One region of the Sphingobium sp. EP60837 genome, then DNA from elsewhere that is predicted to be linked to it. Evidence: riboswitches for the same ligand, from Rfam matches in the RefSeq annotation. Region 1 holds a riboswitch; each other region holds the start of a gene.
The links. Region 1 has a riboswitch for cobalamin ahead of EP837_RS15210 (TonB-dependent receptor). Riboswitches for the same ligand answer to the same signal wherever they lie in the genome.
Positions count from the first base shown of each region.

Region 2: linked by a shared signal. The riboswitch ahead of EP837_RS16910 (HoxN/HupN/NixA family nickel/cobalt transporter) and the one ahead of EP837_RS15210 (TonB-dependent receptor) in region 1 are both predicted to bind cobalamin.
Region 3: linked by a shared signal. The riboswitch ahead of EP837_RS16930 (DUF1636 domain-containing protein) and the one ahead of EP837_RS15210 (TonB-dependent receptor) in region 1 are both predicted to bind cobalamin.
Region 4: linked by a shared signal. The riboswitch ahead of EP837_RS04855 (TonB-dependent receptor plug domain-containing protein) and the one ahead of EP837_RS15210 (TonB-dependent receptor) in region 1 are both predicted to bind cobalamin.

Region 1 is NZ_CP015987.1:481,140-486,476, reverse strand. Features, by position in the region: gene EP837_RS15220 (acetyl-CoA C-acyltransferase) at 1-265, opposite strand, end outside; gene EP837_RS15215 (hypothetical protein) at 431-673, opposite strand; gene EP837_RS15210 (TonB-dependent receptor) at 907-2,928, opposite strand; cobalamin riboswitch at 3,110-3,355, opposite strand; gene EP837_RS15205 (hypothetical protein) at 3,634-3,813, opposite strand; gene EP837_RS15200 (LysR family transcriptional regulator) at 3,931-4,836, opposite strand; gene EP837_RS15195 (malate synthase G) at 4,942-5,337, shown strand, end outside.
Region 2 is NZ_CP015987.1:861,000-866,336, forward strand. Features, by position in the region: gene cobN (cobaltochelatase subunit CobN) at 1-1,054, opposite strand, end outside; gene cobW (cobalamin biosynthesis protein CobW) at 1,054-2,094, opposite strand; gene EP837_RS16910 (HoxN/HupN/NixA family nickel/cobalt transporter) at 2,100-3,140, opposite strand; cobalamin riboswitch at 3,317-3,559, opposite strand; gene EP837_RS16915 (porin) at 3,773-5,176, shown strand; gene fdhD (formate dehydrogenase accessory sulfurtransferase FdhD) at 5,335-5,337, shown strand, end outside.
Region 3 is NZ_CP015987.1:867,264-872,600, reverse strand. Features, by position in the region: gene cobD (threonine-phosphate decarboxylase CobD) at 1-755, opposite strand, end outside; gene EP837_RS16945 (adenosylcobinamide-GDP ribazoletransferase) at 752-1,462, opposite strand; gene EP837_RS16940 (histidine phosphatase family protein) at 1,459-2,022, opposite strand; gene cobT (nicotinate-nucleotide--dimethylbenzimidazole phosphoribosyltransferase) at 2,019-3,035, opposite strand; gene EP837_RS16930 (DUF1636 domain-containing protein) at 3,032-3,439, opposite strand; cobalamin riboswitch at 3,608-3,799, opposite strand; gene EP837_RS16925 (alpha-glucosidase) at 3,882-5,337, shown strand, end outside.
Region 4 is NZ_CP015986.1:990,380-995,716, forward strand. Features, by position in the region: gene EP837_RS04850 (ABC transporter substrate-binding protein) at 1-88, shown strand, start outside; gene EP837_RS04855 (TonB-dependent receptor plug domain-containing protein) at 125-1,963, opposite strand; cobalamin riboswitch at 2,137-2,376, opposite strand; gene mobA (molybdenum cofactor guanylyltransferase) at 2,442-2,978, shown strand; gene cobA (uroporphyrinogen-III C-methyltransferase) at 3,061-3,843, opposite strand; gene EP837_RS04870 (nitrate reductase) at 3,830-5,337, opposite strand, start outside.

The sequences.
Region 1 (5,337 bases):
ACATCTTATTGACGGTTGTCGCCTCGACGGAGCGGGGGAGGCCGGCGCCCAGTGCGGCTTGGCGGGCGGGAGCCTGCCCCAGTCCGGCGGCCAGGACGCAGCCCATATAGATGCGGTCGATGGCCTCGGGGGAGACGGCTGAACGCTCGACTGCGGCCTTGACGGCGGCAGCGCCGAGTTCCGTTGCCTTAAGGGGAGAAAGGACGCCCTGGAACCCGCCCATCGGGGTTCTGGCGTAGCCCACAATGACAACTGGATCCTGCATCGTTCATCCCGTCCCGCAATTGTTTTAAGACCCTAATATGAGAGCTGGGACAAAATAATGAAGAGAAAAACGCGCTCGGGCAGGAAGGCCATGAAGGGAGGACATGGCGGGCCTGCCCGAGCACTTCCGGGGGAGCACGGGTAATTTTAGTCTATAGTATAGATTTCAGGCAGCGGTGTTGGCCGCGTGGATGCCGAAAGCCATCCGGGCCGCATTGAGGGTATATTCATATTCCTCGCTACCGGGTATGAGGTCATGCCAGTCTTTATTTGAGATGGCGGCGAAACTGTCTTGCCAGATCTTACAAGCGATCAGTTGTATTTCGGTTTCTTTAGGAGCGCGCTGCGCTTCCAGGCAGTCCCGCAGGATTGCGTGGAAGACGGCACCCCGCACTGGTGCATGTTTCATGGGCATCCTCTCCAGCAGCCGATTCTTTGTTCAGCTTGCCGTAGCGGAAAGTTGCATAGGTCGCGCACTGCGTCAACAGGTCTCCACATTTTTCAACGGCTTAACCTAAGTAAAGTGCGATATATATCCAAATTGACCGGTTCCTTTACTTTAAGAACATGACCGTTCTTTTAGTAAGTAGTTGAAAGAAAGGCCGTAGCGATCAGTTTCCGCCGTGGCCTTCCCAATGCTCATTAGAAGCTAAACTTTGCCCCTACACGGAGCAAGCGCGGTTCCACCACGCGGCTCAGGCGTCCCTCGACCGGCCCGCCAGCGTCAAAAGAAGGAACATAGGATTCATAAAAATAGGCGATGTCCTTGTCCCGGCTGGCGAGGATGTTGAGCAGCTCTCCATAAATTTGGATGTTTTTGCCCTTCCATGCGGCGCGGGCGTTGACGATGCTGCTACCGGGGTCGCGCACGCTATTGTCCTCGATCAGTGGCGATGGGCCGAGATGGCGGACGCGGATGCTGGCTTCCCAGGGATCGAGGACCAGTGCGGCTCCTGCGGAGGCGGCGTTTTTGAACGCATTGGGGATATGGTCGCCATTGTCGAAGCGCGAATGGCTGGCGGTGTAATTGCCGTCGAAAGCGAGCCAGGGGAAGGGCCGCCAGAACGCGACAAGCTCATAGCCATGGCGGCTGCTGGCGCCGCTAGGCTCAACCGCATTGGAATCGCCTACAAAGCGCAACTCGCTGCCGACATTCAGCCACCAATAGGTGGCGGTGAAAGAGAAGCCGGGCAGTTGCAGGCGCGCGCCCAATTCCTTGCCGGTGCCGCGGACGAGCAGGGGAACCGGCGTGGTGACGTTCACTGCGCCGCGCGCGTCGTTGGAATGGAAGCCCCGGCCCCAATTGGCGTAAACTTCGATGCGGGGACTGAGTTGATAAGCGATCGCGGCCTTGGGTGAAACGAGGGTGTCCGACCCGCTGCCTTCCCCGAGCGCGGCGGCGGCGGCGTCCCTTGCCGTGACCGAATAATGATAATAGTCGCCCCGCAGGCCACCGGTCAGGCGCAGGCCGGGTAGCGGGGTAAGGGTCGCTTCACCATAGAGGGCGGCGGAGGCTTCGTTCACCCGGTAGCGCCCGAGCGAGGAGAGGAAGACCCGATCGGCGGTGCGGTCGACCCCGACATTGCCGATCGCGTCATAGCGATTTTCGGTGCCGATCTTCAGTTGTACCGCGGGATTGACGTCCCAGCGCTTTTCGCCGGTAAGGCCAAGGACCCACCGGCGATCGAATTGCTCGATCTGCGCGCTGGTCCCGTCCGGGTCGGCGTAGGTGGGGTTGGAGAACATCGTCCAGTCATAAAATTGAGCGTAGAGATTGGCGCGCCATGTCGGCTGGACGGCGGCGAGATTGCCGATGATGCGCGTCGTTTCGCCGCGCGCGGAAGGGTCTGGCGAGCAGAAGACGTCCGGACATTGGAGCGTGCCGATGATCCGTTCGGGAATCTGCTCGGTAGGGCGCCAGGTCGAGCGATAGGCGTGGAGCGAGGCTTCGAGCTTTCCGGCCCCGGCCGGGATCGCATATTTGGCGAAGCCCGCATAATGGCGCAGATGTTCCGGCTCTTCCCAGGGACCATCATAAGCCTTGGCCTGGGCGACGAGCGTGAGATCGCCTCCACCGGCCTTGACCGTGCCGCCTGCCGCCAGCCTGCGCCAGCCATAGGAGCCGCCCTCCGCCGATATCCAGGGCCGGTCATAGCCGTCGATCGTGGTCATATAGGCTGCGCCCGCCAGCGCGAAGTCGCCGCCATCGGCGCGATAGGGACCTTTGCGAAAATCCTCCCGCGCGACGATTTCCGGGATGAGGCCGTTGAGGTCGAGATAGCCATGGCCATGCCCGTGGGTGCGGAAGTTCATCTGCACGCCGTCAATGTAAGTGGTGAAGTCCGACCCATGGTCGAGGTTGAAGCCACGCAGGAAATATTGATTGGCCTTGCCGCTGCCCGAATGTTGGGCGGCGACCATGCCGGGCACGGCTTCGAGTAGTTCGGCGACGCGCAGCAGCGGGCGGACAAGCAGGTCCGCGCCGCCGACGCTGCCTTCGCTCGCCGCATGGGCGGTGCCGATCTTGTCCTCTCCCCGGCCGAAAACGATGATGGTGGCGGCCGCTTCGGCGGCTGCCGCATCATCGGCGGCAGTGGCGGGAGAAGCCGAAAGGCTGGCGGTGAGGGCGCAGGCGACCCAGGCCAAATCGCTGTGAGATTTCATGTCGTTCACTCCGGGCGTCTGGCGACATCCGGTAAGAGACCTGCCGCCCTAGCGAACGGCCGGCGCACGCAGGCAGCCGGACGCCCCCAAGGCGGCCGCCAACGTCACCGAAGCGGCCTCCACCGCTCGTTCGTCGCTCAGACGGAAATCACCGTGCCGCGGCCATCCCCTGGGCCAAGGCAAGAGCGACCATACGCCGGCAGGTCTCCTGGCTCGCGGGTCGTCGCTTGATGCACGGCCTTCCCGGAGCTCGCATGACTTAGCGTCCGCCCAGTGACTTGCACCCTCCTGCTTGTGAGGTGGGGCGATGTGCATCGCGCTCGCCGCTTACAGTTGCAGGGACAGCCTCGGCTTCGGGAGGCGGATGCCCCCCTTACCGTGTTCCCTTTTAAGCCTCTTTCGAGGCACCGGCGCGATCTTTGTCCGGGTGAACCGGACGGGGTGGCGATAGCGAGGGTGCGGGGGAGAGGCAAGGGGGTGGTTGGGTGGGGAGAAGTGGAGGGGGACTTGGAAGGGCTGTTGAGGACCAATGACGGTCGCCAGTTCTGGTCACCCCGGACTTGGTCCGGGGTCTCGCTTAACTTTGCCGATCAGAGGAAGCGGGATGCAGGCTCAAGGCCGGGATGACGGAGGAGTTGTCGGTCGGAGCGCTTCTTTCGCCCCGGCTCTCTGCCTGAAGGGGGGAGGGGGAATGGCTGTCGTTGCTCAGTTCAGCGCGTTGCCGGAGTTGCGCTTGAGGCGCAAGGCCATGGCCTGGTAGCGGACGGCGCGTTCGTTATGCAGTGCGATGGTCGCCTGGTCTGCTCCGCGCTGCCGGGCTTCTCTGGCCTGCCGCGCTTCCAGTGCCGCGCAGGCGGAAAAATGTGATGCGTCGTGGGGGCGCATGGCCCAATCCTCTCTCTGATTTCTTATGGCCGTCCCTATATCACTGGGCCGGTCGCGGCGGCAATAAAACAGATTAGAGTTGAAAAAGCATCAACTTTTGAAGCTATTTTGGCCGTCTCAGTGCTTGGATGCCGGCACGTTCCAGGGGGCATTGCGGAAGGTTTGGCGGAGAAAGGCGATGAAGGCATCGACCGCGGGGGGACGGCCCGCCGCGCGGGGATGGACGGCATAGACGGCGAGGTCAGAGGGGCCTTCCCAGCCATCGAGCAGGCGGACGAGCTTTCCCTCGGCGAGAAGCGGGCCAACGTCCCAGAGCGAGCGGAGTGCAATGCCGGCACCGGTCACGGCGAGTTCGCGGACGATCTCGCTGCTGTTGGTGCGCACATGACTACGGCCGTCGATCTGCCGGCGCATGCGGCCGTTGTCGAGCCGCCAGGGCAGTTGTCCTTCCGCGGCGAGCAGGCGGTGGCGGGAAAGGTCGGCGATCTTTTGCGGCGCGCCATGTTCCGAGAGATAGGCGGGGCTGGCGCAGAGGATGCGTTGGTTGGCGGCGAGATAATGGCCCTCCAGATGCGCGGGAACGTCGCTGGTGATGCGGATGGCGAGATCGACCCGCTGCGAGAGCAGGTCCTCATAGGCGTCGGAAAGATTGAGCTCCAGATCGACTTTGGGATGGCTCTGCAGGAAGCGCTGGACATGCGGGGCGATGTGGAGGCGGCCGAAGGAGGTGGGGGCGGAGACCCGCAGCGCGCCGGATATCGCGCGGTGGCGGTTGGTGGCGCGGTCCTCCGCCTGCTGGATCGCTTCCAGGATGCCGGTGATGTCGCGATGAAGGCTGGCGCCTTCCTCCGTCAGCGCGAGGCGGCGGGTGGTACGGTGGATGAGGCGCACGCCGAGGCGGGCTTCTAAGCGAGAGATGCGCTTCGACATCATCGCTGGGGAAATGTTGAGCATCCGTCCGGCGGCCGAGAGGCTGCCGGCGTCGACGGCGCGGGTGAAGAGGAGATAGTCCGGGTCCATCATGATCTTTTCCAATGCGGAAAATATCTTTCAACTTTTTCTTGTCTAGTGCGAGGATGGCGGGCGGGTCTATGCTTGGCCGCAGTTATTTTCGCGCGGAGTGGATGCATGCCCGACCTGATCGAGAAATCTGGCCTGAAGGTCGCCGCCGAGCTGGCGGGCTTCATCGATGAGAAGGTGTTGCCCGGCACCGGGATCGAGGCGGATGATTTCTGGGGCGGGGTGGCCGGCATTTTCGAGCGCTTTGGCCCGCGTAATGCCGCGCTGCTGGCGAAGCGGGACGCGATGCAGGATCAGATCGATAAGTGGCATGAGGCTCACGCGGGGCAAGCGGTGGATGGGACGGCTTACCGGGCTTTCCTGACCGAGATTGGCTATCTGGCGCCGGAGCCTGCTCCCTTTGCCATCGGATCGACGCGGGTGGATGACGAGCTGGCGAGGCTGGCGGGGCCGCAGCTGGTCGTGCCGATCCTCAATGCGCGCTTCCTGCTGAACGCGGCTAAT
Region 2 (5,337 bases), 380 kb from region 1:
GCACGACGATGCTGCACTGCGTCCGCTCATCGAACCGTGCGGCCGCCTTGAAGGCGACGGCGCGGGTGAAGAGGCGGCCGTCCACTTCCGGCAATGCGATGTGCATGGCCAGATCGCGCGCCCCCAATCCCCGCACGCTGGCTTCCCAGGCGCTTTGCTCGGCGCTGGCGAAGATCGTCTGCAGAACCGGGCAGTCTGCCTGCTCCAATATTGACGGCGTTCGGGGTTCGCCGGGCGCCGAAGCGGCAAAGGCGGTCGCATTCAGGATGACGTCCGGCCGCGTCCCGTCCATCAGGCTCCGCAGAAAGTCGCGGGCGAAGGGTTCGCGCAGCGCACGGACATGGACCGGCAGCACGTTGAGGCCCGCCAGCTCCAGCCCCTGAACCATGGCGTCCACCGCGTCCAGCGTCCCGGCGATCAGCAGGGCCCGATAGAAAAGGAACAGGACGGTGGGCTGGCCGTCCCGCCAGCGGCCTTTCACCTGATCCAGCGCGGGCCGCTCGATGCCGGGTAGATAAAGCCCCGCATCAGCCACCGGCACTGGAGCGTCGGCTTCCCCTGCGTCCATCCCCGCCAGCCGGGCGGCGGTCTTCAGGAAGGCGGTCGCATTGGCCACGCCGCCTTGCCGCAGATAATCGCGCAGCCGGTCACAGGTTTCCGGCGGCAGGGTAGAGGCGGCGCGCAGGTCCGGATCATCCTCCTGTCCATCTGCGATGGCAGCGAAGGCGATGCCCTTTTCCCGCGCGACATTGGCAATTTCATCAATGCCATAGGGCCAATAGCTCTTACCCCCGAGCAGCACGACGCAGACAAATTTGGCGTGAGCGATCACCTTCTCGACATAGAGATCGACCGAATAGGGATGCTTGAGCTGAAGCAGGTTGGCGAGCCGCACGCTGGGCGCGTCCTCGCCCAAGGGCGCTGCCGCGCTCGCGAAGCAGGCAAGGTCGCTGTCCGCCACGGTCAGCAGCACGATGTCCCCCGGCGACTGGCCAAGGTCGATCGCTTCGTCTCCGTTGGAAACCGTGCCGGGCGTGGCGGTGAGCAGGTGCATCAGGCGGCGGCCATCTTCAGCGAGAGCGTCTGTTCGATGGCTGCGCGGTCGAGGCCAGCCTGACCGATGACCACCAGCCGCGAACCGCGCCGTTCATCCGCCTGCCACTGCCGGTCATAATGATGCTGGATGCGCGGTCCGACGGCCTGGATGACCAGCCGGGCAGGGCGTCCCGCGATGGCGATGAACCCCTTGACCCGCAATATGTCATGCGCCGCGATGGCCTGTTCCAGCGCCACCAGCAACGGGGCAGGATTGCCCTGCTCGCTCAGTTCCACCACGAAACTGTCGAAATCCTCATGGTCATGATCCTCCTCATCATCATGATGGGAAGGGCGCGCGTCGATCTGCTCCTCCACGCCCGCCCTAAGGCCCAGCAGGACTGCCGGGTCGATCTCCCCCCGCGCGGTGCGGACGATCCGCACGCCGGGGCGAATTTCGCCGGCAAGGTCCCGCTCCAGTTCGGCAAGCCTGCCAGGCTCCACCAGATCGGTTTTGTTGAGCAGGACGAGGTCCGCGCAGGCCAGCTGATCCTCGAACAGCTCCTCGATCGGGCTGTCATGGTCCAGCGTCGGGTCGGCAGCGCGCGCTGCGGCCAGCGCAGCTTCATCATGCGCGAAACGGCCCGCCGCCAGCGCGTCCGCATCGATCAGCGCGATCACGCCATCGACGGTCGCGCGGGTGCGGATATCGGGCCATTGGAACGCCTTCACCAGCGGCTTGGGCAGCGCAAGGCCGGATGTTTCGATGATGATATGGTCGGGCGGCACATCTCGGTCGAGCAGCCGCTGCATGGTCGGCAGGAAATCATCAGCGACAGTGCAGCAGATGCAGCCGTTGGCCAGTTCGATGATGTCCTCGTCCGGGCAGGCTTCGTCGCCGCAGCCTTTCACCAACGATCCATCGACGTCCACATCGCCGAACTCGTTGATGATAAGGGCGAGGCGGCAGCCCCCCGCATTTTCGATGAGGTGACGGATCAGCGTCGTCTTTCCAGCGCCGAGAAAGCCTGTGATGACGGTGGCGGGAACCTTGCTCATGCTCATTATCCTTGGTTGGGGAGAAGCACTTCGATCTCGTCGAAGCGCTTCCAGCGATAGATGGCCCAGCTCACCAGCCAGCAGGCGGCGAACAGGCCGATGATGAAGAAGCCGAGGCTGTTGAAATGCTCGCCCAGATTGGCGGCGATCGACCAGATGCCGCCGCTGAGGCCCAGCTTGTCGCCTAGCAGCGCTGCCGCCTCGATCCCGCCGATGACGATGGCGACCAGAGCCGACACCAGCGTGATGGTGATATTATAGTAGAGCTTGCGGATCGGCTTCACGAAAGCCCATTGATAGGCGCCCATCATCAGCGCGCCGTCCGCCGTGTCGATCAGCGCCATGCCCGCCGCGAAGAGCAGGGGGAAGATGAGGACCGTCGCGATCGAAAGGCCGTTTGCCGCCTGTCCCGCCGACAAGCCCAGAATGGCGACCTCGGTCGCTGTGTCGAAGCCGAGGCCGAACAGAAAGCCCAGCGGCGCCATGTGCCAGCTGCGCGTGACAAGGCGGAACAGGGGCCGGAAGATACGCGCCAGGAAACCGCGGTTTCCCAGCAATATGTCCATATCCTCATCGATATAAGCACCGCCGCAGCGAACATGATTGAAGGTCTTCAGCACCGACCGCAGGATCATCAGGTTCATCGCCGCGATCGCGAACAGGAAGGTGGCCGAAACCACCGTCGCGATCGTCCCGCCGATTTCGCCCACTTGCTCGACCCGGCTCAGCGCACTCGCCGCCAGCGCGATCACCACGGCGGCGATCAGCACGATGCCGCTATGGCCGATCGCGAACCAGAGGCCGACGGTCAGCGGCCGCTGCCCTTCCTGCATCAGCTTGCGCGTCACATTGTCGATCGCTGCGATATGATCGGCATCGACCGCATGCCGCAGCCCCAGGCTCCAGGCGAGCAGGGCAGTGCCCAGCATCATCGTCTCGCCCGCAAAGATCAGCAGCGCCCACAGCCACAGGGCGAGGTTCACGCCTATCAGCGCTGCGAACATGCCGGTGGCGCGGCGTCGAAGTGCCGGAACATCTGTTTCCATCGGAGACCCGTCTCCCGTCCGGCGTCAGCGAAACTGGACGGGCTCCTCCGCTAACGCGGCCGGCATGATGCGCCGGACGGACACCTGTTGGCGTCCGGCACGCATGCCGGTGCGGACCCCGCCGCACGCGTCGCTCAGACGGAAAACCGTGCCCCGGCCATCCCCTGGACCAAAGCAAGAGCGACCAGACGCTGGCAGGTCTCCTGGCTTGCGGGTCATCGCTCGACACATGGCCTTCCCGGGCCTCGCAGGATTTAGCGTCCGGCCCAGTGGCTGCCCCCCGATTGTCACGGAAGGTCGATATATGTCTCGCTCACCGCTTACAGTTGCAGGGACAGCCGCGGATTGGGACGCTTGGGACGTCCGCACCGCATTCCCTTTTAAGCCTCTATTGAGGCACCGGCGCGATCAGTCGCCGTGCATAGAGGCTACGCGTGAGGATGGGAAGCCCATGACGCGCAATTCGCATGAAAACTGGGAAGGGGCCGGGCGCTCCCATGCCGAGAGAATGCAGCCTGTCACCAAAAAGAAACATCGCTGTCATTCAAGAGTCATATAAATGACATAGCCGCCGCTGCACTCAGACAGGAGGAGACAGGGCGGTGAAAGGTCTAAAGGCGGGTGGCGCGGCAATGATGGTGAGCTTGCTTGCCTTGACGCCGGAGGTGGCGCAGGCGCAGAGCAATGAGGCATTGCAGCGCCAGATCGACGAACTCAAGGCGCAGGTACAGGCCCTCACCAACGCGCTGACCGCCAGCAAAGGCGTCGGGCCTGTCGCCGCCGCTCCCACCTCCGCCACGCCCGCGGCTCCCGCGCCTGCCGCACTGGCCGCCGCGCCTGCGCAGCCGGCTGCTACGGCCGCTTCTGCGCCCTCGCCGAAATCCAAGGCATGGTATGATCGGCTGTCGCTGCGCGGTTACACCCAGATGCGGTACAATGCCTTTTTGTCGGGCGACGACACGGCCCCGGCCGGGCAGTCTCGCCTGCGGTCCGTTCATGACAGTTCGATTTCGGATCGCGGCAGCTTTTCGCTGCGCCGCGCGCGCCTGGTGCTTCAGGGCGACATTTCCGACCGCGTTTCGCTCTATCTGCAGTCAGATTTTGCCACGGCTGTGAACAACCAGGCGGGCAGCGAACGCCGCGAAGGCTTCGTTCAATTGCGTGATGCCTATGCCGATGTCTTCCTCGACAAGGCAAAGACCTTTCGCGTCCGGTTCGGGCAGTCAAAGGTGCCCTATGGCTGGGAGAATATGCAGTCGTCTTCCAACCGGCTGACGCTCGACCGCAGCGACGCGATCAACAGCGCAGTTCCCAGTGAGCGCGACCTTGGCATCGTCGGCTATTATACGCCGCCTTCTGTCCAGAAAATCTGGGATCGGTTGGGGCATGACGGGCAAAAGCTGTTCGGTAATTATGGCGCTTTTGGCGTGGGCGTGTTCAATGGTCAGGGCACCAACCGAACGGAACAGAATAGGGGGCTGATGAAGGTCGCCTTCGCCACTTGGCCCTTCGAACTGGACGGTCTTGGCGAAGCCTTCGCGGGCCAAGTGTTCGAAATCGGCGGATCGGCAATGATGAACGATGTTCAGCCTGAGCTGCGCAGCGGATCGGTCAGTGCAATCGCCTATGACGATGACCGAGTCGGCATCCACGCCATGCTCTATCCGAAGCCCTTCGGCATTCAGGCCGAATGGAATTGGGGCAAGGGGCCGGAATTTGACCGCGTCAGCCAATCGATCGAAACGAAGAAGCTGCGCGGCGGCTATGTCCAGGCGATGTACCGCCTGCCCACGGACTCGATCGGTACGCTGATCCCCTACGCCCGCTGGCAACATTATCGCGGCGGTTGGAAGGCATCGACCAATGCCCCGCGCCTGGAGACCGACGAATTCGAACTCGGCATCGAATGGCAGCCGTGGAAGGCGCTGGAATTCACGCTGGCCTACGCCCGGATGAAGCGGGCCGAAGCGGATGAACGCCGCGTCGGACGCGCGGAAGGCGATCTCATCCGTACGCAGGTGCAATGGAATTATTGAACCACAAGATTAAACATTCCCCGTTCGTTGCGAGAGAAGTCGAGAAACAGGTGCCGCATAAAGGGCTCGACACGAACGGGATGGGTGAACACGGGCGGAGCATTGCGCCCTTCGCTCCGTCACCTTAGATCATCTCCATGATCGAGGGAAAGCCCGCCATG
Region 3 (5,337 bases), 390 kb from region 1:
CGGCCGTGCAGAGTGGTGACGGTCTGGTCGATCCAGGCCCGGTCGCGATAGGCGGCGCGGCCGAAGTCGATCGCTGCGGCCGAGAGGGGCCAGTCGCCGAGCATCTGACGGCACGCCGCTATGATCGCGGGCGGCGCGATCAGGAAGCCGAGGCGCAGACCGGCAAGACCGAAGAACTTGCCGAAGGAGCGCAGGATGATCAGGCGCCTCTCCTGCGCCACTTCATTTGCGATGCTTGCTTCGGGGACGCAGTCGGCGAAGGCTTCATCGACTATCAGCCAGCCATCTCGCTTTTCCTGATGGGCGAGCAGCGCCTGCATATGCGCCCTGGGGAAAAGACGGCCGTCCGGATTATTGGGGTTGGCGAGCAGCAATGCCGTGCCGGGCGGCGCATCCTCCGGCGCGACGAGCGGCAAAGATTTAGGAAAGGCGGCGGCATGCGTGCGGTAAGAAGGGATGAGGTGGCAACCGGGACGGTCAAGCAGTGTGCCGAGCAGGCGGAGGCCGATCTCGCTGCCTGGAAGCGCGCAGACATGGGCTGGGTCCGTCCCGAAATGGCGGGCGGCGGCGGATTCCAGGTCGGCGAGCGCGGCAGGATCAGGAAGAGCGTGCCAATCGGGTGTGATATGGGTGAAGCCAGTCCAAGGCTGCGGATTGATGCCGGTGGAAAGATCGATCCAGCGCTTAACGCTCGCTCCATAATGGGCGCGGGCTTGCGCGAGGCGGCCGCCATGCCAGCGAAAGACGTCGGTCATCGGGCGAATACCAGAGCGGCGAGCAGCGCGCTTTCGACTACTTCTATCCCTGCGCCATGACCATCGCCCGAAATACCGCCGATACGGCTGCGCAGCCACCATGCCCAGAGCGGGATCAGCAGCGCGGCGGATCCCAGCGCAGGCAAGAGCGGGCATATCGCGAGCGCCAGCGCCGACCATGCAACGAGGTGGGCGGGTTTCACGCCTTCGCGGAAGCGGCTGGCCAATCCTTCATGCAACGGTGGGAGCCAAAGCGTCCAGGCCAGCGGGCCGATGCGCGCGATCACAGCGAGCGGGATCAGGCCCCATGCGGGGAGCTGTTCCGCCCACAGCCGCAGGAGGATCAACTTTGCCAGCAGTTGGAGGATGATGGCGACGACGCCGAAACTGCCGATATGGGGATCAGCGAGGACGGCGGAGAGCCTGGCCCGGTCGCCATGCACCGCGCCTGCGCCATCGGCGATGTCGCCGAGACCGTCGAGATGGAGCGCGCCTGTTGCTGCGACCCAGGCGAGCAGGGCGAACAAGGCGGCGACCCAAGAATCGACGCTCAGGCCGAGCGTCATTGCCGCTGCGGCTGCTGCGCCCACGGCGAACCCGGTTGCGGGGAACCAGCGGATGGCGGCGGCGAAATCCGTCTCGTCCGCCTTGACAGGAGGGAGCGGCAGGCTGGTCATCAGTTGCAGGGCGAGGATCAGCCGCCTCATGTGACCAATCCGCTAATCTGTGCGCTTTGCGTTTCGGGCCAGACGCGCAGGGACACCAGGGCGCCGTAAGGCAGATCGATCGCCCAGGACTGGCGGTAAGTGAAGCCGCAGAGCAGCGTCAGCGCGGCGCGCATCGTTCCAGCATGGCTCAGGACCAGCGTGGGTTGGTCGATGGTAGCGAGCGCGCTTTCGACGCGGAGACGCAGGTCGGACCAGCGCTCTCCTCCGGGTGGCGGGTTTTCGTCTGGTGCGTCCCAGAAGCGGCCCACGTCCGACGTGGGAAGCGTGGCCGGCTCGGCCCCTTCCCATGCGCCGAAATGCAATTCGCGCCAGCGGGCGCCGGCGTGATGAGGCACCGCGCGCTCTGCAGCGATGAGTGCCGCGGGGCTGCTGGCGCGGCCGAGGTCGGAGCTGAGGACTTGCGCGAAGTCGACGGCGCGGGCGCGTTCGAGGCAGGGCTGCATGGCGTCAAGATCAGGCGGCACATCGCTATGGCCCAGCAGCAGGCCCGGCGTTTGCGGCGCGCCATGGCGCATCAGGTGGAGGGCAAAGCTGTTCACAGCGCGCCTGCTACGGCGGCCTCTGCGAAGGTCGCCATGCCGGCATGAGCGGCGAGCGCCGAACGGACGATCTGTGCGGCGACGGCAGCGCCGCTCCCTTCGCCAAGACGCATGTCGAGCTGCAGCAGCGGTTTCAGCCTGAGTGCCTGAAGGAGCCGGGCATGGCCTGTTTCCGCCGAATTATGGGCGGCGAGGCAATGGGCGGTGATGGCCGGATTGTCGCGGGCGAGAGGGGCGATGGCGGCGCTGGATATGAAGCCGTCCAGCAGCATGGGCACGCTCAGGTGGCGGGCGGCGAGGATTGCTCCGGCCATGGCGGCGATCTCACGCCCGCCGAGGCGGCGGAGCGTCTCGAAGGCGCTGGTGCAATGGGGACCGTGGAGCGCGAGGGCCTTTGCCACGGCATCCGCTTTTCGCGCCAAGCCGTTATCATCGACGCCGGTGCCCCTGCCGATCCAGTCCGGGGAGAGGCCGCCGAAGGATTGAGCGCAAAGGGCTGCGGCGGGCGTGGTGTTGGCGATGCCCATTTCGCCAACGAACAGCAGATCGGTGCCTGCCGTCACGGCGGCCGCGCCAGCGTTGAGCGCGTCGAGACATTCCGCCTCGCTCATCGCCGGGGCTTCGCATATGTCGGCGGTCGGGCGGTCGAGGTCGAGCGGGACGATGGAAAGCTCGGCTCCGCAGGAGGCGGCGAGCGCGTTGATCGCTGCGCCTCCTGCCTGGAAATTCGCCACCATCTGCGTAGTTACTGCTGGGGGGAATGCGCTGATGCCACGGGCTGCAACGCCATGATTGCCCGCGAAGATGGCGGCGCGGATGCGGTCGGCGCGCGGACGCTCCCTGCCTTGCCAGCCCGCCATGAACAGCGCGATTTCCTCCAGGCGGCCTAGCGACCCGGCGGGCTTGGTGAGTTGCGCCTGGCGGGCGGCGGAGGCTTCGATGGCGCTCCCATCCGGCTCCGGCAGTCGGTCGAGCGCCCGGTCGAAGGCGGCTCTGTCCTCGAAGCGGATCATGTGCAGACAAAGCCTTCGGGAGGCGTGCGGACGATGAAGTGGCCCTTCACCCCCTGCGGCCAGTCGGCATAGCGCACGACGCCTTCCTCACTGGCGGCGTGGCGGAGCGTGTAGTCGAGGATGGCGCGGGCAGCATCCGCATCGGGCGTGAAGTCGCCCAGCACATAGCCGACCTTGCCCTGTCCACGCACATGCACGGTGCAATGGCGCTGGCAGGCGAAGAGGCAGGGCATGTCCTGCACGGCGACGGCAGCGTAGGCGGACTCCTGCGCCTGAAGATCGCGCATCGCTTCCACCAGCAGAGCGCCGCCGCGGCGGCCTTCCGCATCCTCCCGCTGGTCGGCGGACAGGCGGCAGGTGGAGCAGACGACCACCGACGCTCGATCTTGTACGGGGCGCAGCATCAGACGCGCCCTTTCATAATCATATGCACATGAAAGACCGTCATCAGGGTCCTCCCGCTTCTTGAACCGCGAACAGCCTTGTCCAGGCACGCAAGCAAGCGGACCGGAAAGGCGATGGCTGTCGCTGCGCGAGGGAGACCCCGTTCGCCCGGCACACCCTGTCCGGTCGAAGAACGACTGCGGCAGGCAGGTCTCCTGGCTCACGGGTCAGTGCTTTCCGGCCGCCTTCTCGGGAACAGTTGATCCCCAATGGCGCTGTGGCCGGTCCGCTCACCGCTTACAGTTGCAGGGGCAGCGCGGGTATCGCACCCGACTTCCCTTTTGATCCCCTAACGGGGAACCTGTCGCGGGGCTGCTGATAAAGCGGCGATGGCCTGCTCGCAAGCGGTAGATGGCGGCGGGGACATGTGTATGCTGCGGGTGCAGCAAGGGAGCGTCACCCATGAGCGACTCCGGCCAGCCCTGGTGGAAGGGCGCCGTCATCTACCAAATCTATCCGCGCAGCTTTCAGGATTCCGATGGCGACGGGATCGGGGATCTGCCCGGCATCACGCGGCGGCTGGAGCATATCGCCCGGTTGGGGGCCGACGCGATCTGGATTTCGCCTTTCTTCACGTCGCCGATGCGCGACTTTGGCTATGACATCGCGGATTATTGCGGGGTCGATCCGATATTCGGCACGATCGAGGATTTCGACGCGCTGGTGTCGCGGGCGCATGAACTGGGCCTCAAGGTCACGATCGATCAGGTCTATGCCCATACATCGGACCTGCATGACTGGTTTCGCGAAAGCCGGGAGAATAAGGGCAATCCCCGGCATGACTGGTATGTCTGGGCCGATCCAAAGCCCGACGGCACGCCGCCGTGCAACTGGCAGTCGGTGTTCGGTGGCCCGGCCTGGACCTGGGACGCGCGCCGAGGGCAATATTATATGCACCAGTTTCTTAGCAGCCAGCCGCAACTGAATGTCCATAATCCCAAGGTGCAGGATGCGCTGCTGGACGCCATGCGTTTTTGGCTGGAGCGGGGCGTGGACGGCTTCCGGCTCGACGCGCTCAATCATGCGATGCACGACCCTATGCTGCGCGACAATCCGCCTGCACCGGACGATGGCAAGCCGCGCACCCGGCCGTTCGACTATCAGATTCGCCGCTACAGCCAATCGCATCCCGATATGTTGGGCTTTGTCGAGCGCATCCGGGCGCTCACCGACCGTTATGGGGCGATTTTCACCATGGCCGAAGTCGGCGGCAACCGCGCCGAGGAAGAGATGAAAGCTTATACGGCCGGAGAAAAGCGGCTGAACAGCGCCTATGGATTTGATTTCCTTTATGCTGCGGCGCTGACCCCAGCGCTGGTCGCCGAAACCGTCGCGCGCTGGCCTGATAAGCCGGGCATGGGATGGCCGAGTTGGGCGTTCGAAAATCATGATGCGCCACGCGCCCTGTCGCGTTGGTGCGCGATGGAGGACCGGTCGGCGTTCGCGCGGCAGAAGATGGCGCTTCTGGTCGCGCTGCGCGGCAATGCGATCCTCTATCAGGGGGAGGAACTGGGGATCACGCAGGTCGATATCCCCTTCGAGCGGCTGCAGGACCCGGAGGCTATCGCCAATTGGCCGTTGACCCTTTCACGCGACGGGGCGCGCACGCCGTTGCCGTGGGAAGCGAGCGCAAGCGAAGCGGGGTTCAGCACGGCGACACCCTGGTTGCCGCTGGGGGAAGAGAATCTGGCGCGTGCCGTGGATGCGCAAGAGGAAGATCCGGACTCGCTGCTGAACTTCACCCGCGTGATGCTGGCGCTGCGCAAGGAAAATGGAGCGTTGCGCCATGGCGGCATGGAATTGCTGCTCGCGGATGAGAACAGGCTTGTGTTTCGCCGGGATGCGGATGGGAACGCGC
Region 4 (5,337 bases), on a different replicon from region 1:
TCCGCAGGCGTGGACGGTGTGCGGCGGCCCCGCCTATGTGGAGGCCGCGCGCAGTATCGTGGCGCAGGTCACCGTTGCGCAGAATTGAGGGGCTGAGGCTCACGCCAGCCCCTCTCGCCAGGCTTTAGAAGCGGACACGCACGCCGCCAAAGGCCGAGCGGCCATAGGTGTTGTAACCATAGACCGTCGAGTATTCTTCATCGGCGAGATTGTCGATGCGGCCGTAAATCTCGAGATGTTCGTTGATCGGGAAGGATGTACGGACGCCCAGCAGAGCATAGCCGTCAAGTCGCTGCGTATTGGCAGCGTCGTTGAAGCTGTCGCCCACCATGGTCAGCGTAGCGCCCATCGACAGGCCGAAGGACCAGACATAGTCGGCCGAGACGCTCACCGCATTCTTGGCACGGCGGGGCAACAGCTTGCCTTCGTTGATGCCGCCTTCCGACCGGTCGATCGCGTCGATATAGCTGTAGGCAGCCGTGACGGTGAGCGCATCGACGGGCTTCAGCGTGACGGCGGCCTCAACACCCTTGGCCCGGGTCCGGGTCAGGTTGATATATTGACCGAAGGGCAGGATGAAGCCGTCGAAATAGAGCTGGTCGCGTGTGTCGCGGCGGAAGGCGGTGACGGAGATCATCGCGCGGCCGCCCACGACGCTATGATCGAAACCGATGTCGTAGCTCTTCGACTTTTCGGGCCGAAGGGCGGGATTGCCGTTGAAGCCATCATAAAGTTGATAGAGCGATGGCGCCTTGAAGCCTTCGCCATAGCTGGCGCGGATGTTGGTGCGGCCAGCATTGGGCGTGTAATTGGCGTTGGCGCCGAGCGTGGTCGCACCGCCGAACTGGCTGTGATCGTCGTGGCGCACGCCGCCGGTGAGCGAGAGGCCGGTGAAGGGCTTCACGACGGCGAGGGCATAGACGCTGTCGATATTCGCCTTGGCGCCGCCGCTGCCGAAGCCGTAGAAATCATAATCCGGCCGCTCATGCTCATAGCCGAAGACCAGCTTGGCCTGATCAATGGGCTGATAGACGCCCTCATATTCGAAGCGAAGGTTGGTGCCCGAATAGCCATAATCCCCGAAGGGCGAGAAATAGTCGCGATCGTTACGAAGCCAGGTGACGGCGCCCCGCTGGGTCAGCTTGCCGTCGAACAGGGCGAGGTTGATGCCCGCATAGCCGACATATTGGTTCAGCTTGCTGCTGTCCGTCGACTCCATCGGCGCGCCGAAGAAGATGTCGGTGTCGAGATCGGCGTGGATATAATAGCCGCGCAAATCGAGGCTGAGATTGTTGGTGAAGGCGAGCTTCAGCTTGGCGTGGGTGGCGATATTCTCATAGCCGTCCTTTTCCGTGCCGCCCTGGGCGGCGGAAATGCCGTCAGTGCGAAAATAAGCGACGCCCACGCCGCCCGACGCGATGCCGCTGCTGCCGGACACATCGGCTTTGGCGTTCAGCGTGTCGGCATAGCCATAGTCGATCGAGGCGCTGCCGCCGAAGCCTTCGGCAGGCTCGCCGGTCATGATGTTGACGACACCGCCAATCGCCTGGCTGCCATAGACGACCGAGTTGGAGCCGCGCAGTATCTCGACTCGGCGGATGTTGCCGGTCAGGAGATTGCCGAAGTCATAGAGATCGCCGATGCCGCTGGGGTCGTTGACCTTGACGCCGTCGAGCAGCACCAGCGTTTGCGTCGTTTCCGCGCCGCGGATCGAGATACCCGTAACCCCGCCCACCACATCAGCACGGTTGAACCGTACGCCCGGCGTCGTGATCAGCAGGTCGGCGATGCTGACCGACTGGCGCGTTTCGATGGTCTGTGCGTCGATTACGGTGACGGCCTGGCCGACTTCATCGCGAGGCTGCTCGATGCCGAGCGCGGTGACGATGATCTCGTCATTATCCCCTGCGAGCGCGGGGGTGGCGGCGAGAAGCGCCAGCAGTGAAATTCCGGTCTTGAACATGTTCGTCTTCCCTGAGCGTCAGGCGACTCTTGGGCGAGGGTCTCCGCGCAAACGGCCGGACACGCGGTAAGGACAGACGCCAGCGCCCCGCCCCGCGCACCGATGCGGCCCCCGCCGCTTCGCGTCGCTCAGACGGAAAACACCGTGCCCGGACCTATCCCTGGATCCTGGACAAGAGCGACCATGCGCTGGCAGGTCTCCTGGCTCGCGGGTCAAGGCAGCGATGCACGGCCTTCCCGGGCCGTCTGGCCCAGTGGCTGGCCCCCATCGCCTCCCCTTTGAAGACGGCGGGTTCCACAGTGCATCGCGCTCGCCGCTTACAGTTGCAGGGACAGCCGCGGAATTGGATAGCCACGCTATCCGCACCGCATTCCCTTTCAAGCCCAATGGGCACCGGCGCGATCTTCTTATGTCAGCGGTTGCCCGCTCACGCGCCGCGCCATAGGGGAAAGCAGAGGTTCTGCCAAGGAGTGGATCGATGCGATTGCTGGGCGCGGTGCTAGCCGGTGGGCGATCCAGCCGGTTCGGGAGCGACAAGGCGCTGGCCGTGATGCCGGACGGGCGCATCCTGCTGGAGCATGCGATGGCGGCGATTGCGCCGCATGTGGAGGCGGTGGTGGTTTGCGGCCGGGCGATGGAGGGGGTGACGGGCCTACCCGATCGGCCTGCCCCAGACATGGGGCCGCTGGGCGGGCTGAACGCGGCGCTGCATCATGCGGCAGGCCAGGGCTTTGACGGGGTGCTAACGATCGGGTGCGACATGCCGGTCTATCCGGCCGCGCTGGCGGAGGCGCTGACCGCAGATGGCGCGGCGGTGCTGAAGGGGCAGCAACTTGCCGGGTTCTGGCCCGCTTCGCTGGCGGGAGAGCTGGACGCGCACCTGGCCGAAGAGAATAACCGCTCCATCTATGGGTGGCTGGAGCGGATCGGCGCGCAGATCGTGGACCGGGCGGATATCGTGCTGCCCAATATCAACCGGCCGGAAGATCTTGATGGTTTGCGCTATCAGGACTGAGCCTGTCGATGCCCCTTACCTTCCTTCCAACTAAGGCAGGGGCATCGACAAGCTCAAGGCGAAGGTGCGGAGGGCTGAGCCTTCAAGCCTGAAGAGCGACGCTTGCGGCGACCTCACCAGGCATGGCCGTGCCCGCCACCGCTTCGCCAATCAGAAGCAGGGTCGGATCTTCATCGCTGATCGTGGCGACCAGGAAGGCAAGCGCGGACAGCTTGCCGCGGATCAGCCGTTCGCTGGGGAGCGAGACATTGACCGCCACCATCACGGGCGTTTCCGGATCACGCCCAGCGGCGATCAGCTGGCGGCTGATCTCTCCGGCAGCGGCGCGACCCATATAGATGCCGAGCGTGCCGCCGGGTCGGGCCAGCGTTTCCCAGTCGAGCTTGAGCGGTTCGCCGGCCTTCAGATGCGCCGTCACCAGGGTCAGGCCCCGCGCCACGCCGCGTAGGGTGAGCGAGGCATGGCCACTCGCCGCCGCCGCGCTGGCCGTGGTGATGCCGGGGCAGATGCGGAAGGAAATGCCGTCTGCGGCCAGATGCTCCATTTCTTCCGCCGAACGACCGAAGACGGAAGGATCACCGCCCTTGAGGCGCACGACGCGCTTCCCGGCCTTGGCAGCGGCGAGGAGCAGGTCGTTGATGCTTTCCTGCGCCTTGCTGTGTCGGCCCGAACGCTTGCCGACACTCACCCGTTCGACCCCCTCGGGGATGAGGTCGAGTACGCCGGGCCCCACCAGCGCGTCATAGAAGACGATCTCCGCTGCCGCGATCAGCTTTTCGGCCTTCCGGGTGAGCAGGTCCGGGTCGCCCGGACCTGCGCCCACCAGCCAGACCTGTCCGGGGGCGATAAGCTCATTCTGCTGCATGGAGTGTCTCCTGCGGAATTTGGGTCAGGATGTTGGCGAGCGCGGGGCGGCATGATCCACAATTGGTGCCCGCGCCGATCGCCTTGCCGATGGCGGGCACATCGACGAGATTCTGCTCGCGTATGGCGGCCATGATCTGATTGAGGCCGATGTCGAAACAGACGCAGATGGTCGGCCCCTTGTCCGGCTGGTTGCCCGGCCCCCGCGCGGCTAGGACGGAGGCGCCCACCTCTTCGACCTGGAGCTGGCCGATCAGCCAGTCGCGCGACGGGAGCAGGCCGGTCTTAGTGACGATCAGGATGCCCGCGAGCTTCCCTTCCGCGATGATCGCGACGCGGCGGGTGCCGCGCGTCTGGTCGATGGCTTCGACCCGATCACCCTTCGGCAGGCAGGCTTCGAGCCGCACCGCATCCCCATTGCCCGCGACCTCGTAAAGCGCACCGCCCGTCACGGTGATGCGGGTCGCCCAGAGGCAGGGGACCTTGGCGGGCTGCTCACCGCGCAGGATCAGGAAGCCCTTCCATTCGGTCGAGACTTTCTCAAGCGCCGCCGGGGTCGCCTTGAAGCCGGGCTGGCCCGAATGCGGATCCACCAGGGGACGGGGCAGCAGGCCAGTGCGGCCGCCGGTCGAAATCTGGTCGGTCCAGTGGATCGGCGTGAATATCTCGCCGACGCGCTGACCTTCACTGACGCTGGCGCGAAAGAGGCTGTTCCCCTGCGCGGTAGAGACGCGGGCGAGATCACCATCGGCGATGCCCAGCGCCTGCGCGTCCTGCGGATGGACTTCGACCAGCGGTTCCTCGCGGTGACGGGCGAGCTTGGGCGCAAGGCCGGTACGCGTCATGGTGTGCCACTGATCGCGATAGCGCCCCGTGTTAAGCGTCAGCGGCCATGCTTTTAGCGGCTCCTGCAACTCCAACTGCTTGGTAAGAACCAGCCGCGCCTTGCCCTCCGGGGTCGAGAAGCGGCCATCGGCGAAGGGCTTGTCGCCGCCCCAGCGGAAGGGCTCCATCGTCTCATAGGCGTCGTTACCGATGGTGGCGTGGCTGCGCAGGTTGAGCACGCGCTGGCCGTCATTCTGATAGGCGGTCAGGCGCGCATGTTCGCGCCAGATGTCGGCGGGCCGATCATAGGCGAAGGCGTTGCGCCAGCCCATGCGGCGCGCGACTTCGGTCACGATCCACCAGTCGGGCTTGGCCTCGCCGGGCAGCGCCAGGAAGGGACGCTGGCGGCTGATGGTGCGGTCCGAATTGGTAACGGTGCCGTCCTTCTCGCCCCAACCGGCGGCGGGCAGGCGAACGTCGGCATAAGCGCTGGTGTCGGTGTCGGCGATGATGTCCGAGACGACGACGAAGGGGCAGGCTTCCAGCGCCTCACGCACGCGGTTGGCGTCGGGCAGCGAGACGGCGGGATTGGTCGCCATGACCCATAGCGCCTTCACCCGGCCTTCGTTGATCGCGCGGAAGAGATCTACGGCTTTCAAGCCCGGCTTGG